3 regions of the Enterococcus wangshanyuanii genome follow, and region 1 is predicted to be linked to each of the others. Evidence: a T-box and tRNA genes for the amino acid it is inferred to sense, from the RefSeq annotation. Region 1 holds a T-box; the other regions hold tRNA genes.
The links. A T-box is a leader RNA that pairs with one kind of tRNA and senses whether it is charged. The one in region 1 lies ahead of CC204_RS16755 (valine--tRNA ligase), so its partner is inferred to be a tRNA-Val.

Region 2: it has a tRNA-Val gene. The T-box ahead of CC204_RS16755 (valine--tRNA ligase) is inferred to sense a tRNA for this amino acid. The anticodon was not compared.
Region 3: it has a tRNA-Val gene. The T-box ahead of CC204_RS16755 (valine--tRNA ligase) is inferred to sense a tRNA for this amino acid. The anticodon was not compared.

What each region holds. Positions count from the first base shown of each region.
Region 1 covers NZ_CP021874.1:3,379,274-3,382,523, reverse strand. The annotation lists gene CC204_RS16755 (valine--tRNA ligase) at 1-1,336, opposite strand, end outside; T-box leader at 1,425-1,648, opposite strand; gene tpx (thiol peroxidase) at 1,693-2,184, opposite strand; gene CC204_RS16735 (redox-sensing transcriptional repressor Rex) at 3,176-3,250, opposite strand, start outside.
Region 2 covers NZ_CP021874.1:1,997,924-2,001,173, forward strand. The annotation lists tRNA gene CC204_RS09800 (tRNA-Glu) at 1-60, opposite strand, end outside; tRNA gene CC204_RS09805 (tRNA-Ser) at 70-157, opposite strand; tRNA gene CC204_RS09810 (tRNA-Ile) at 176-249, opposite strand; tRNA gene CC204_RS09815 (tRNA-Gly) at 254-324, opposite strand; tRNA gene CC204_RS09820 (tRNA-Asp) at 337-410, opposite strand; tRNA gene CC204_RS09825 (tRNA-Met) at 459-532, opposite strand; tRNA gene CC204_RS09830 (tRNA-Ser) at 620-709, opposite strand; tRNA gene CC204_RS09835 (tRNA-Ile) at 734-807, opposite strand; tRNA gene CC204_RS09840 (tRNA-Met) at 825-898, opposite strand; tRNA gene CC204_RS09845 (tRNA-Ala) at 919-991, opposite strand; tRNA gene CC204_RS09850 (tRNA-Pro) at 1,003-1,076, opposite strand; tRNA gene CC204_RS09855 (tRNA-Arg) at 1,086-1,159, opposite strand; tRNA gene CC204_RS09860 (tRNA-Leu) at 1,191-1,276, opposite strand; tRNA gene CC204_RS09865 (tRNA-Gly) at 1,291-1,362, opposite strand; tRNA gene CC204_RS09870 (tRNA-Thr) at 1,370-1,442, opposite strand; tRNA gene CC204_RS09875 (tRNA-Leu) at 1,478-1,559, opposite strand; tRNA gene CC204_RS09880 (tRNA-Lys) at 1,572-1,644, opposite strand; tRNA gene CC204_RS09885 (tRNA-Val) at 1,651-1,723, opposite strand; rRNA gene rrf (5S ribosomal RNA) at 1,739-1,854, opposite strand; rRNA gene CC204_RS09895 (23S ribosomal RNA) at 1,949-3,250, opposite strand, start outside.
Region 3 covers NZ_CP021874.1:982,121-985,370, forward strand. The annotation lists gene CC204_RS04580 (sigma 54-interacting transcriptional regulator) at 1-132, shown strand, start outside; gene CC204_RS04585 (hypothetical protein) at 326-664, opposite strand; gene CC204_RS04590 (hypothetical protein) at 719-982, opposite strand; tRNA gene CC204_RS04595 (tRNA-Leu) at 1,211-1,294, opposite strand; tRNA gene CC204_RS04600 (tRNA-Cys) at 1,311-1,381, opposite strand; tRNA gene CC204_RS04605 (tRNA-Gln) at 1,416-1,487, opposite strand; tRNA gene CC204_RS04610 (tRNA-His) at 1,504-1,576, opposite strand; tRNA gene CC204_RS04615 (tRNA-His) at 1,609-1,681, opposite strand; tRNA gene CC204_RS04620 (tRNA-Trp) at 1,694-1,764, opposite strand; tRNA gene CC204_RS04625 (tRNA-Tyr) at 1,774-1,854, opposite strand; tRNA gene CC204_RS04630 (tRNA-Phe) at 1,859-1,931, opposite strand; tRNA gene CC204_RS04635 (tRNA-Asp) at 1,944-2,017, opposite strand; tRNA gene CC204_RS04640 (tRNA-Val) at 2,027-2,099, opposite strand; tRNA gene CC204_RS04645 (tRNA-Glu) at 2,112-2,183, opposite strand; tRNA gene CC204_RS04650 (tRNA-Ser) at 2,199-2,287, opposite strand; tRNA gene CC204_RS04655 (tRNA-Asn) at 2,334-2,407, opposite strand; rRNA gene rrf (5S ribosomal RNA) at 2,418-2,533, opposite strand; rRNA gene CC204_RS04665 (23S ribosomal RNA) at 2,628-3,250, opposite strand, start outside.

The DNA.
Region 1 (3,250 bases):
CAGCATCCTGAATCCAGTTATCTGCATCTTCCGGCGCTTCCATGCCAACATACATTTCACCTGACTCTTTATGATACCAAGCGGGAATTTGATGACCCCACCATAATTGACGGGAAATAACCCAGTCGTGGACATTGTCCATCCAGCGCAAGAACGTTTGGTCAAAACGCGGAGGGAAAAATTCAACTGCATTGTCTGTCTTTTGATTTTCGATCGCCTTTTCAGCTAATGGCGCCATTTTGACGAACCATTGTGTAGATAGTCTTGGCTCAACAACAACGCCTGTCCGTTCTGAATGACCAACACTGTGATTCATTGTTTCAATTTTGATCAAACGACCTAGTTCTTTTAAATCAGAAACGATCATTTTTCTTGCAGCAAAACGGTCCATTCCTTCGTATTTACCAGCAAGCTCATTCATAGAACCATCTTCATTCATGACATTGACACGAGGAAGATCATGACGGTTACCAACTTCAAAGTCATTTGGATCATGAGCTGGTGTAATTTTTACAACACCCGTTCCAAATTCCATATCGACATATTCATCTGCAATGATCGGAATTTCTTTATCCACTAATGGTAGTGTTACTGTTTTACCGATCAAAGCCTGATAGCGTTCGTCTTCGGGATGAACGGCGATCGCCGTATCTCCCAACATCGTTTCAGGACGAGTTGTCGCAATTTCCACAACTCCAGTTCCGTCAGTCAGTGGATAACTCATATGGTAAAACGCACCTTCGATATCTTTGTGGATCACTTCAATATCTGATAATGCTGTTTTCGCTTTAGGATCCCAATTGATGATGTATTCCCCACGATAGATCAAATCTTTTTCATATAAAGATACAAACACTTTGCGAACGGCTTGAGATAACCCTTCATCTAAGGTAAAACGTTCACGGCTATAGTCTAAAGATAAGCCCATTTTTGCCCACTGTTCACGAATATGGGAAGCATATTCTTCTTTCCAGTCCCACACTTGTTCGACAAACTTTTCACGGCCTAAATCATAACGAGAAATCCCCTCTTCGGCTAACTTTTCTTCAACCTTTGCTTGAGTAGCAATCCCAGCGTGATCCATTCCAGGTAGCCACAAGGTGTCAAAGCCCTGCATTCTTTTTTGACGAATGATCATGTCCTGTAAAGTCGTATCCCACGCATGTCCCAAGTGTAGTTTGCCAGTTACATTTGGTGGAGGAATCACGATTGAATAGGGTTTAGCTTCTTTATCACCATTTGGTTTGAACAAATCCTGATCCAACCATTTTTGATACCGGCCTTGTTCGATCTCAGTCGGCTGGTATTTAGTAGGTAGATTTTTTTCTTCTGTCATACAAATTCCTTCTTCCTGTTTTTTCGACTATTTTAGTGAGTATTGATTCAATGAAAGACATAAAAATAAGCCCTAAAATACTTGCGTATTCTAGGGCGCATAATCTTTTTTATACGTGGTACCACCTAAATTGTGTCTGTAACTACAAACACCACTTCATTCGTGAGGTAACGATCACGACTCGAATCATTCTACTAAATTCAAATCATCGACTCCCAAGCTACCTTCTTACTGGTTATGTGAAAATCTCCCACCAATCGATCTTCTCTCTAAAACGATGCCAGTAATACTCCTCTTGTTCAACGTCTTTGCTACATTCTACCATTGAACGTGAACAGAAGTCAATTTGAAAAAAATCATCGTGCAGCTTTTGCTTTTTCTAAGGCCAAATCATAATCCGGCTCTTCAGCAATTTCAGCTGAAATGGCTTCATAAACAAGGGTTCCTTCTTGATCGATGATAAAAATAGCCCGAGCCAAGCGACCCATTGTTGGGATAAATAGCCCGTAAGCCTCACCAAATGTTCCTTTTGTATCGTGAAGTAACTCCATGTCTACCCCCTCAGCGGCACACCAATTAGCTTGCTCTTCTTTAGTATTATTGGAAATTGTTATAAATACAACATCTTCCACTTTAGCAGCTTCTTGATTGAATCGTTTTGTCTGTAAAGAACAAACCCGCGTATCGATATCTGGAACTACACTGATCAACACTGTTTTACCAGCAAGATCTTTTAGACTCACCATTTCATCATTAAGATTTGGCAACGAAAATGCTGGAGCTTTCATGCCTACTTTAGGCTGTTCACCAATGATTTCAACTTGCTCACCTTTTTTAGTTACGAACATTAACTTCTCCTCCTTAATTTAAAAGCGGAACAAACCGCTTGATCCTGTAGAAAATTAGGAAATTGGCTTTGAGACGCTTTTTGTCTCACAGGCGATTTATCTATTTTCCTAAGGATCGGTTTGTGCAGCTGGATAACGATAAAAGCGGAATGAGCCCGTTTAGTCTCGACTAGAAAATAGGAAAACATGACTGAGGCGCTCTTTGCCTCATTCAGGTTTTATCTTTTTCTCGAGAGACTGGCTCATGCAGCTAGATAACAATAAAAGTGGAATGAGCCGCTCAATCTCGACTGAAAAATAGGAAAATATAACTGAGGTGCTTTTTGCCTCATTTATATTTTATCTTTTTTCCGAGAGATTGGCTCATGCAGCTGGATAATGATAGAAGCGGAACAAACCGCTTGATCCTGTAGAAAATTAGGAAATTGGCTTTGAGACGCTTTTTGTCTCACAGGCGATTTATCTATTTTCCTAAGGATCGGTTTGTGCAGCTGGATAACGATAAAAGCGGAATGAGCCCGTTTAGTCTCGACTGAAAAATAGGAAAACATGACTGAGACGCTCTTTGTCTCATTTATGTTTTATCTTTTTCTCGAGAGACTGGCTCATGCAGCTAGATAACAATAAAAGCGGAACAGGCTCGTCAAGCTCTGACTGAAAAATAGGAACTATTGATTGAGATGCTCTTTATCTCACTCAATAGTTATCTTTTTTCCAAAGAGCTAGCCTGTGCAGCTAAATAATACAAATGATCAACACTTTCTTCGAAAGTCTTGTACTGTTCAACATCAGTTCACTTTATTCACTGTGTTTCTCAGCAAATGATCAACACATACTCCGAAAGTCTTATACTGTTCAACATCAGTTCACTTTATTCACTGTGTTTCTCAGCAAAAGCATACTACATTTTATTACTATTGAAAGACTTTCAAGCATCCGCATCTATATCAAGTATAGTAGAAGTTTGTCCCGATCACAATGTTCTTGCTTCTTAAGCTCTGTTACTAGTAAAGGTCTCGTCAAAGTAGATCAATGTCTGTAATTCTGTCGTCAAATCAATATATTG
Region 2 (3,250 bases), 1.4 Mb from region 1:
GAATCGAACCCGTGATACCGCCGTGAAAGGGCGGTGTCTTAACCGCTTGACCAACGGGCCTACTTGGAACGGAGAAGGAGGGATTTGAACCCTCGCGCCAGTTTCCCGACCTACACCCTTAGCAGGGGCGCCTCTTCAGCCACTTGAGTACTTCCCCAAGTAAAATATTTATTAATGGGCCTAAATGGACTCGAACCATCGACCTCACGCTTATCAGGCGTGCGCTCTAACCAGCTGAGCTATAGGCCCATAAAGCGGGTGACGAGAATCGAACTCGCGACAACAGCTTGGAAGGCTGTGGTTTTACCACTAAACTACACCCGCAAAAAAAGATAACGGTCTGGACGGGACTCGAACCCGCGACCTCCTGCGTGACAGGCAGGCATTCTAACCAGCTGAACTACCAAACCATCCGTTATTGTGTTGCGTCACGAATAACTTTTTGCTTTTTCAAGCAATTGCGGGGGCAGGATTTGAACCTACGACCTTCGGGTTATGAGCCCGACGAGCTACCTGACTGCTCCACCCCGCGATAATTATAGTCAAAGACTATTAGAAAGTTGTTTCTCTTGGTGATCACTAGTAAGTGATACTTCACACTCACTGTGGTCATCAATAAAGGAGGATAAGGGATTCGAACCCTTGCACGGTTTTACCCGCCTGACGGTTTTCAAGACCGTTCCCTTCAGCCGGACTTGGGTAATCCTCCGAAATATTAATTAAGTCACTACAATGGACCTTGTAGGACTCGAACCTACGACCGGACGGTTATGAGCCGTCTGCTCTAACCAACTGAGCTAAAGGTCCTTGGCTCTAATAAGGTATCGCGGCGGAGGGGATCGAACCCCCGACCTCCCGGGTATGAACCGGACGCTCTAGCCAGCTGAGCTACACCGCGATGATAATAAAATGGTACAATGGAGCCTAGCGGGATCGAACCGCTGACCTCCTGCGTGCAAAGCAGGCGCTCTCCCAGCTGAGCTAAGGCCCCACAAAATAAAATCGGGAAGACAGGATTCGAACCTGCGACCCCTTGGTCCCAAACCAAGTGCTCTACCAAGCTGAGCTACTTCCCGTATTTCAAATGCACCCAAAGGGAGTCGAACCCCTAACCTTTTGATTCGTAGTCAAACACTCTATCCAGTTGAGCTATGGGTGCTAAAAATCATCTCAACACAGGTTGTGATGAATGCCGAGGACCGGAATCGAACCGGTACGGTGATCACTCACCGCAGGATTTTAAGTCCTGTGCGTCTGCCAGTTCCGCCACCCCGGCGAATGAACAAGCTAAGCGGAAAACGGGGTTCGAACCCGCGACCCCCACCTTGGCAAGGTGGTGCTCTACCACTGAGCTATTTCCGCAGTTTGATGCCGGCTAAAGGACTTGAACCCTCGACCCTCTGATTACAAATCAGATGCTCTACCAACTGAGCTAAGCCGGCGTATTTCGCCAAGTTTATCAACGAGACTTAAAAGATGCGGGTGAAGGGACTTGAACCCCCACGCCGTAAGGCGCTAGATCCTAAATCTAGTGCGTCTGCCAATTCCGCCACACCCGCAAAATATTTCTATGAGCCGTGCAGGGCTCGAACCTGCGACCCTCTGATTAAAAGTCAGATGCTCTACCAACTGAGCTAACGGCTCAAAAAATGGAGGTTGACGGGATCGAACCGCCGACCCCCTGCTTGTAAGGCAGGTGCTCTCCCAGCTGAGCTAAACCTCCGATACAACACGTTTAGCGCGGCGACGTCCTACTCTCACAAAGGGAAACCCTTCACTACAATCGGCGCTAAGAAGCTTAACTTCTGTGTTCGGCATGGGAACAGGTGTATCCTTCTCGCTATCGCCACCACACTGGGTGTTGTTGTATTTAATTGAGTGATGATTCACTCAAAACTGGATTGAAGCTTGTAATCAATGCTTACCAAGATCTTTTATTTTATTTCTTTTGGTTAAGTCCTCGACCGATTAGTATTGGTCCGCTCCGTACATCACTGCACTTCCACTTCCAACCTATCTACCTCATCATCTCTGAGGGGTCTTACTTTCTTAAAGAAATGGGAAATCTCATCTTGAGGTGGGCTTCACACTTAGATGCTTTCAGCGTTTATCCCTTCCCTACATAGCTACCCAGCAATGCCCTTGGCAGAACAACTGGTACACCAGCGGTAAGTCCATCCCGGTCCTCTCGTACTAAGGACAGCTCCTCTCAAATTTCCAACGCCCGCGACGGATAGGGACCGAACTGTCTCACGACGTTCTGAACCCAGCTCGCGTGCCGCTTTAATGGGCGAACAGCCCAACCCTTGGGACCGACTACAGCCCCAGGATGCGACGAGCCGACATCGAGGTGCCAAACCTCCCCGTCGATGTGGACTCTTGGGGGAGATAAGCCTGTTATCCCCAGGGTAGCTTTTATCCGTTGAGCGATGGCCCTTCCATGCGGAACCACCGGATCACTAAGCCCGACTTTCGTCCCTGCTCGACTTGTAAGTCTCGCAGTCAAGCTCCCTTCTGCCTTTACACTCTGCGAATGATTTCCAACCATTCTGAGGGAACCTTTGGGCGCCTCCGTTACCTTTTAGGAGGCGACCGCCCCAGTCAAACTGCCCACCTGACACTGTCTCCCAGCCCGATTAGGGCTGCGGGTTAGAGGGTTCATAACACAAGGGTAGTATCCCACCAGCGCCTCCACCGAAACTAGCGTTCCGGGTTCATCGGCTCCTACCTATCCTGTACATGTGGTACAAACACTCAATATCAAGCTACAGTAAAGCTCCATGGGGTCTTTCCGTCCTGTCGCGGGTAACCTGCATCTTCACAGGTACTAAAATTTCACCGAGTCTCTCGTTGAGACAGTGCCCAAATCGTTACGCCTTTCGTGCGGGTCGGAACTTACCCGACAAGGAATTTCGCTACCTTAGGACCGTTATAGTTACGGCCGCCGTTTACTGGGGCTTCAATTCTGAGCTTCGCCGAAGCTAACCCATCCTCTTAACCTTCCAGCACCGGGCAGGCGTCAGCCCCTATACTTCATCTTTCGATTTTGCAGAGACCTGTGTTTTTGATAAACAGTCGCTTGGGCCTATTCACTGCGGCTGACCGAAGTCAGCACCCCTTCTCCCGAAGTTACGGGGTCATTTTGCCGAGTTCCTTAACGAGAGTTCGCTCGCTCACCTTAGGATACTCTCCTCGACTACCTGTGTCGGTTTACGGTACGGGCAGTTGTTTTCTCACTAGAAGCTTTTCT
Region 3 (3,250 bases), 1.4 Mb from region 1:
GAAAAATATCAAACAGAAATCTATAAAGTAGCCCAAAATATAAAGCTGTTGGAAACTTATTACGGGATCGATATTCCGAAAGATGAGATTTTCTATATCACAGCCTTTTTTATGAATAAATCTTTTCTTTAAAAATCAATAACTATCTCCTAAGTTAAGTATATAAATAGATATTGCCTCAGCTATTTTTATTTACTTATAAATTGAAAGCCAACGTATGGATATACGTTGGCTTTTATAGTAGATCTCAAATTAAGGTAGTGAATCTTTTTTTAATTTTATTCATCATTTAATCTAATCAGCATATTTAGATACAGAAGCACTCTTATACCACAATTGTTGTTTGGATTTCAGTCGTTCCAAATATGCCATTGATGGCTTGTTCAACTTCGCTTTTTATTGCCTGCAGTTCAGAGGGTGACTCACCAAAACTATATACCACGAGCATCGCTTTTTTCGTTTCAAGAGAAATCATCGCCCTAGTTGAATCAGAAATTGGACTACCAAAAGGACCAAGTGAATCACTCAACACAGGAAAACTACTGATTCCGATCTTGCCTTTTCCGATCCCTTCATATTCTTCATCCCTACGTGCTACCATATAAGAAAGATCATTATTCAATTTAGATAGATCATAACTGCCAATCGGTAAATGTAGTTTCAAAGAAAGATAGTTATTCAAATCTACAAGTGCATTGATTTGATATAATCCTTGTCCCTAAACTATTCTTCTTAATAAACTATCTGACGAAGGCCGGTGACGAGAAGGATCGAGCCCAAGACCTTTATAAAACAATTTAGTTTGCTTAATTCTTTTATTATCAAGTATATCTTCCAATGTTGTTGCACTTTCAATTTCAGCAATCATTGGTGTTAAAAAATTTTCCCAAAGATTTTTATCATACTTTCTATTACATAAATCAAATGTAGATACTACTAGTTGGGCTTTCTTTAATTTAGATGTTTCTTTTACTATATTCATAATCAATAGTCCTCCGTTAATATCAAAAATATTTTTTTAACGGAAATCAGGCACATCGCACTCGCAAAGAGGAGCAAAAATCATAATTTCACCTCCAAAAAATGAATTAATCCAATATTATATTATTTTAGTTATGAATTCAAGCTGTTATGCTAGCTCATAGTATTTATAAACAACAACTATTTACTAAACAAAAAAACTGTTAAATCAATGATTTAACAGTTTTTATACCGGCGGCCGGGGTCGAACCGGCACGCCCTCGCGGGCACTGGATTTTGAGTCCAGCGCGTCTGCCAATTCCGCCACGCCGGCATGAAATAATTTTGCAAGGCGGTAACCGGATTTGAACCGGTGATGAAGGTTTTGCAGACCTCTGCCTTACCACTTGGCTATACCGCCATATTGCAATGTAAATTTCTCTAATAGAGAAAAACTGGGGTAGCTGGATTCGAACCAACGCATGACAGAGTCAAAGTCTGTTGCCTTACCGCTTGGCGATACCCCAAAAATTTAAAGTTAAGGGCGACTGATGGGAATCGAACCCACGAGTGGCGGAACCACAATCCGCTGTGTTAACCACTTCACCACAATCGCCATAAAACACTTGGCAAAAATTTAAAACTAAGGGCGACTGATGGGAATCGAACCCACGAATGGCGGAACCACAATCCGCTGTGTTAACCACTTCACCACAATCGCCATAAATTTTAACAGGGATAGTAGGAATCGAACCCACAATGACGGTTTTGGAGACCGTAGTTATACCGTTTAACTATATCCCTACTTTTAAATGGAGGAAAGTGGATTCGAACCACTGAACCCTAAGGAACGGATTTACAGTCCGTCGCGTTTAGCCACTTCGCTATTCCTCCAAAATGGCGCAAGACAGAATCGAACTGCCGACACACGGAGCTTCAATCCGTTGCTCTACCAACTGAGCTACTGCGCCAAAAATATAAAACGGTCTGGACGGGACTCGAACCCGCGACCTCCTGCGTGACAGGCAGGCATTCTAACCAGCTGAACTACCAAACCGTGATTTAATGGAGGTTAACGGGATCGAACCGCTGACCCCCTGCTTGTAAGGCAGGTGCTCTCCCAGCTGAGCTAAACCTCCAATAAATATAAATGACCCGTACGGGAATCGAACCCGTGATACCGCCGTGAAAGGGCGGTGTCTTAACCGCTTGACCAACGGGCCAACAAAAACTTAATACGGAGAGTAAGGGATTCGAACCCTTGAGACAGTGTTCACCGCCTACATGATTTCCAATCATGCTCCTTCGGCCTCTCGGACAACTCTCCAGAGTTAAAAGAAGCAACTATTACTCATAAATCCTATATTAAGGAACTCCGGCAGTAGGACTCGAACCTACGACATCATGATTAACAGTCATGCGCTACTACCAACTGAGCTATGCCGGAATAACAACGAGCGCGGCGACGTCCTACTCTCACAAAGGGAAACCCTTCACTACAATCGGCGCTAAGAAGCTTAACTTCTGTGTTCGGCATGGGAACAGGTGTATCCTTCTCGCTATCGCCACCACACTGGGTGTTGTTGTATTTAATTGAGTGATGATTCACTCAAAACTGGATTGAAGCTTGTAATCAATGCTTACCAAGATCTTTTATTTTATTTCTTTTGGTTAAGTCCTCGACCGATTAGTATTGGTCCGCTCCGTACATCACTGCACTTCCACTTCCAACCTATCTACCTCATCATCTCTGAGGGGTCTTACTTTCTTAAAGAAATGGGAAATCTCATCTTGAGGTGGGCTTCACACTTAGATGCTTTCAGCGTTTATCCCTTCCCTACATAGCTACCCAGCAATGCCCTTGGCAGAACAACTGGTACACCAGCGGTAAGTCCATCCCGGTCCTCTCGTACTAAGGACAGCTCCTCTCAAATTTCCAACGCCCGCGACGGATAGGGACCGAACTGTCTCACGACGTTCTGAACCCAGCTCGCGTGCCGCTTTAATGGGCGAACAGCCCAACCCTTGGGACCGACTACAGCCCCAGGATGCGACGAGCCGACATCGAGGTGCCAAACCTCCCCGTCGATGTGGACTCTTGGGGGAGATAAGCCTGTTATCCCCAGGGTAGCTTTTATCCGTTGAGCGATGGCCCTTCCATGCGGAACCACCGGATCACTAAGCCCGACTTTCGTCCCTGCTCGACTTGTAAGTCTCGCAGTCAAGCTCCCTTCTGCCTTTACACTCTGCGAATGATTTCCAACCATTCTGAGGGAACCTTTGGGCGCCT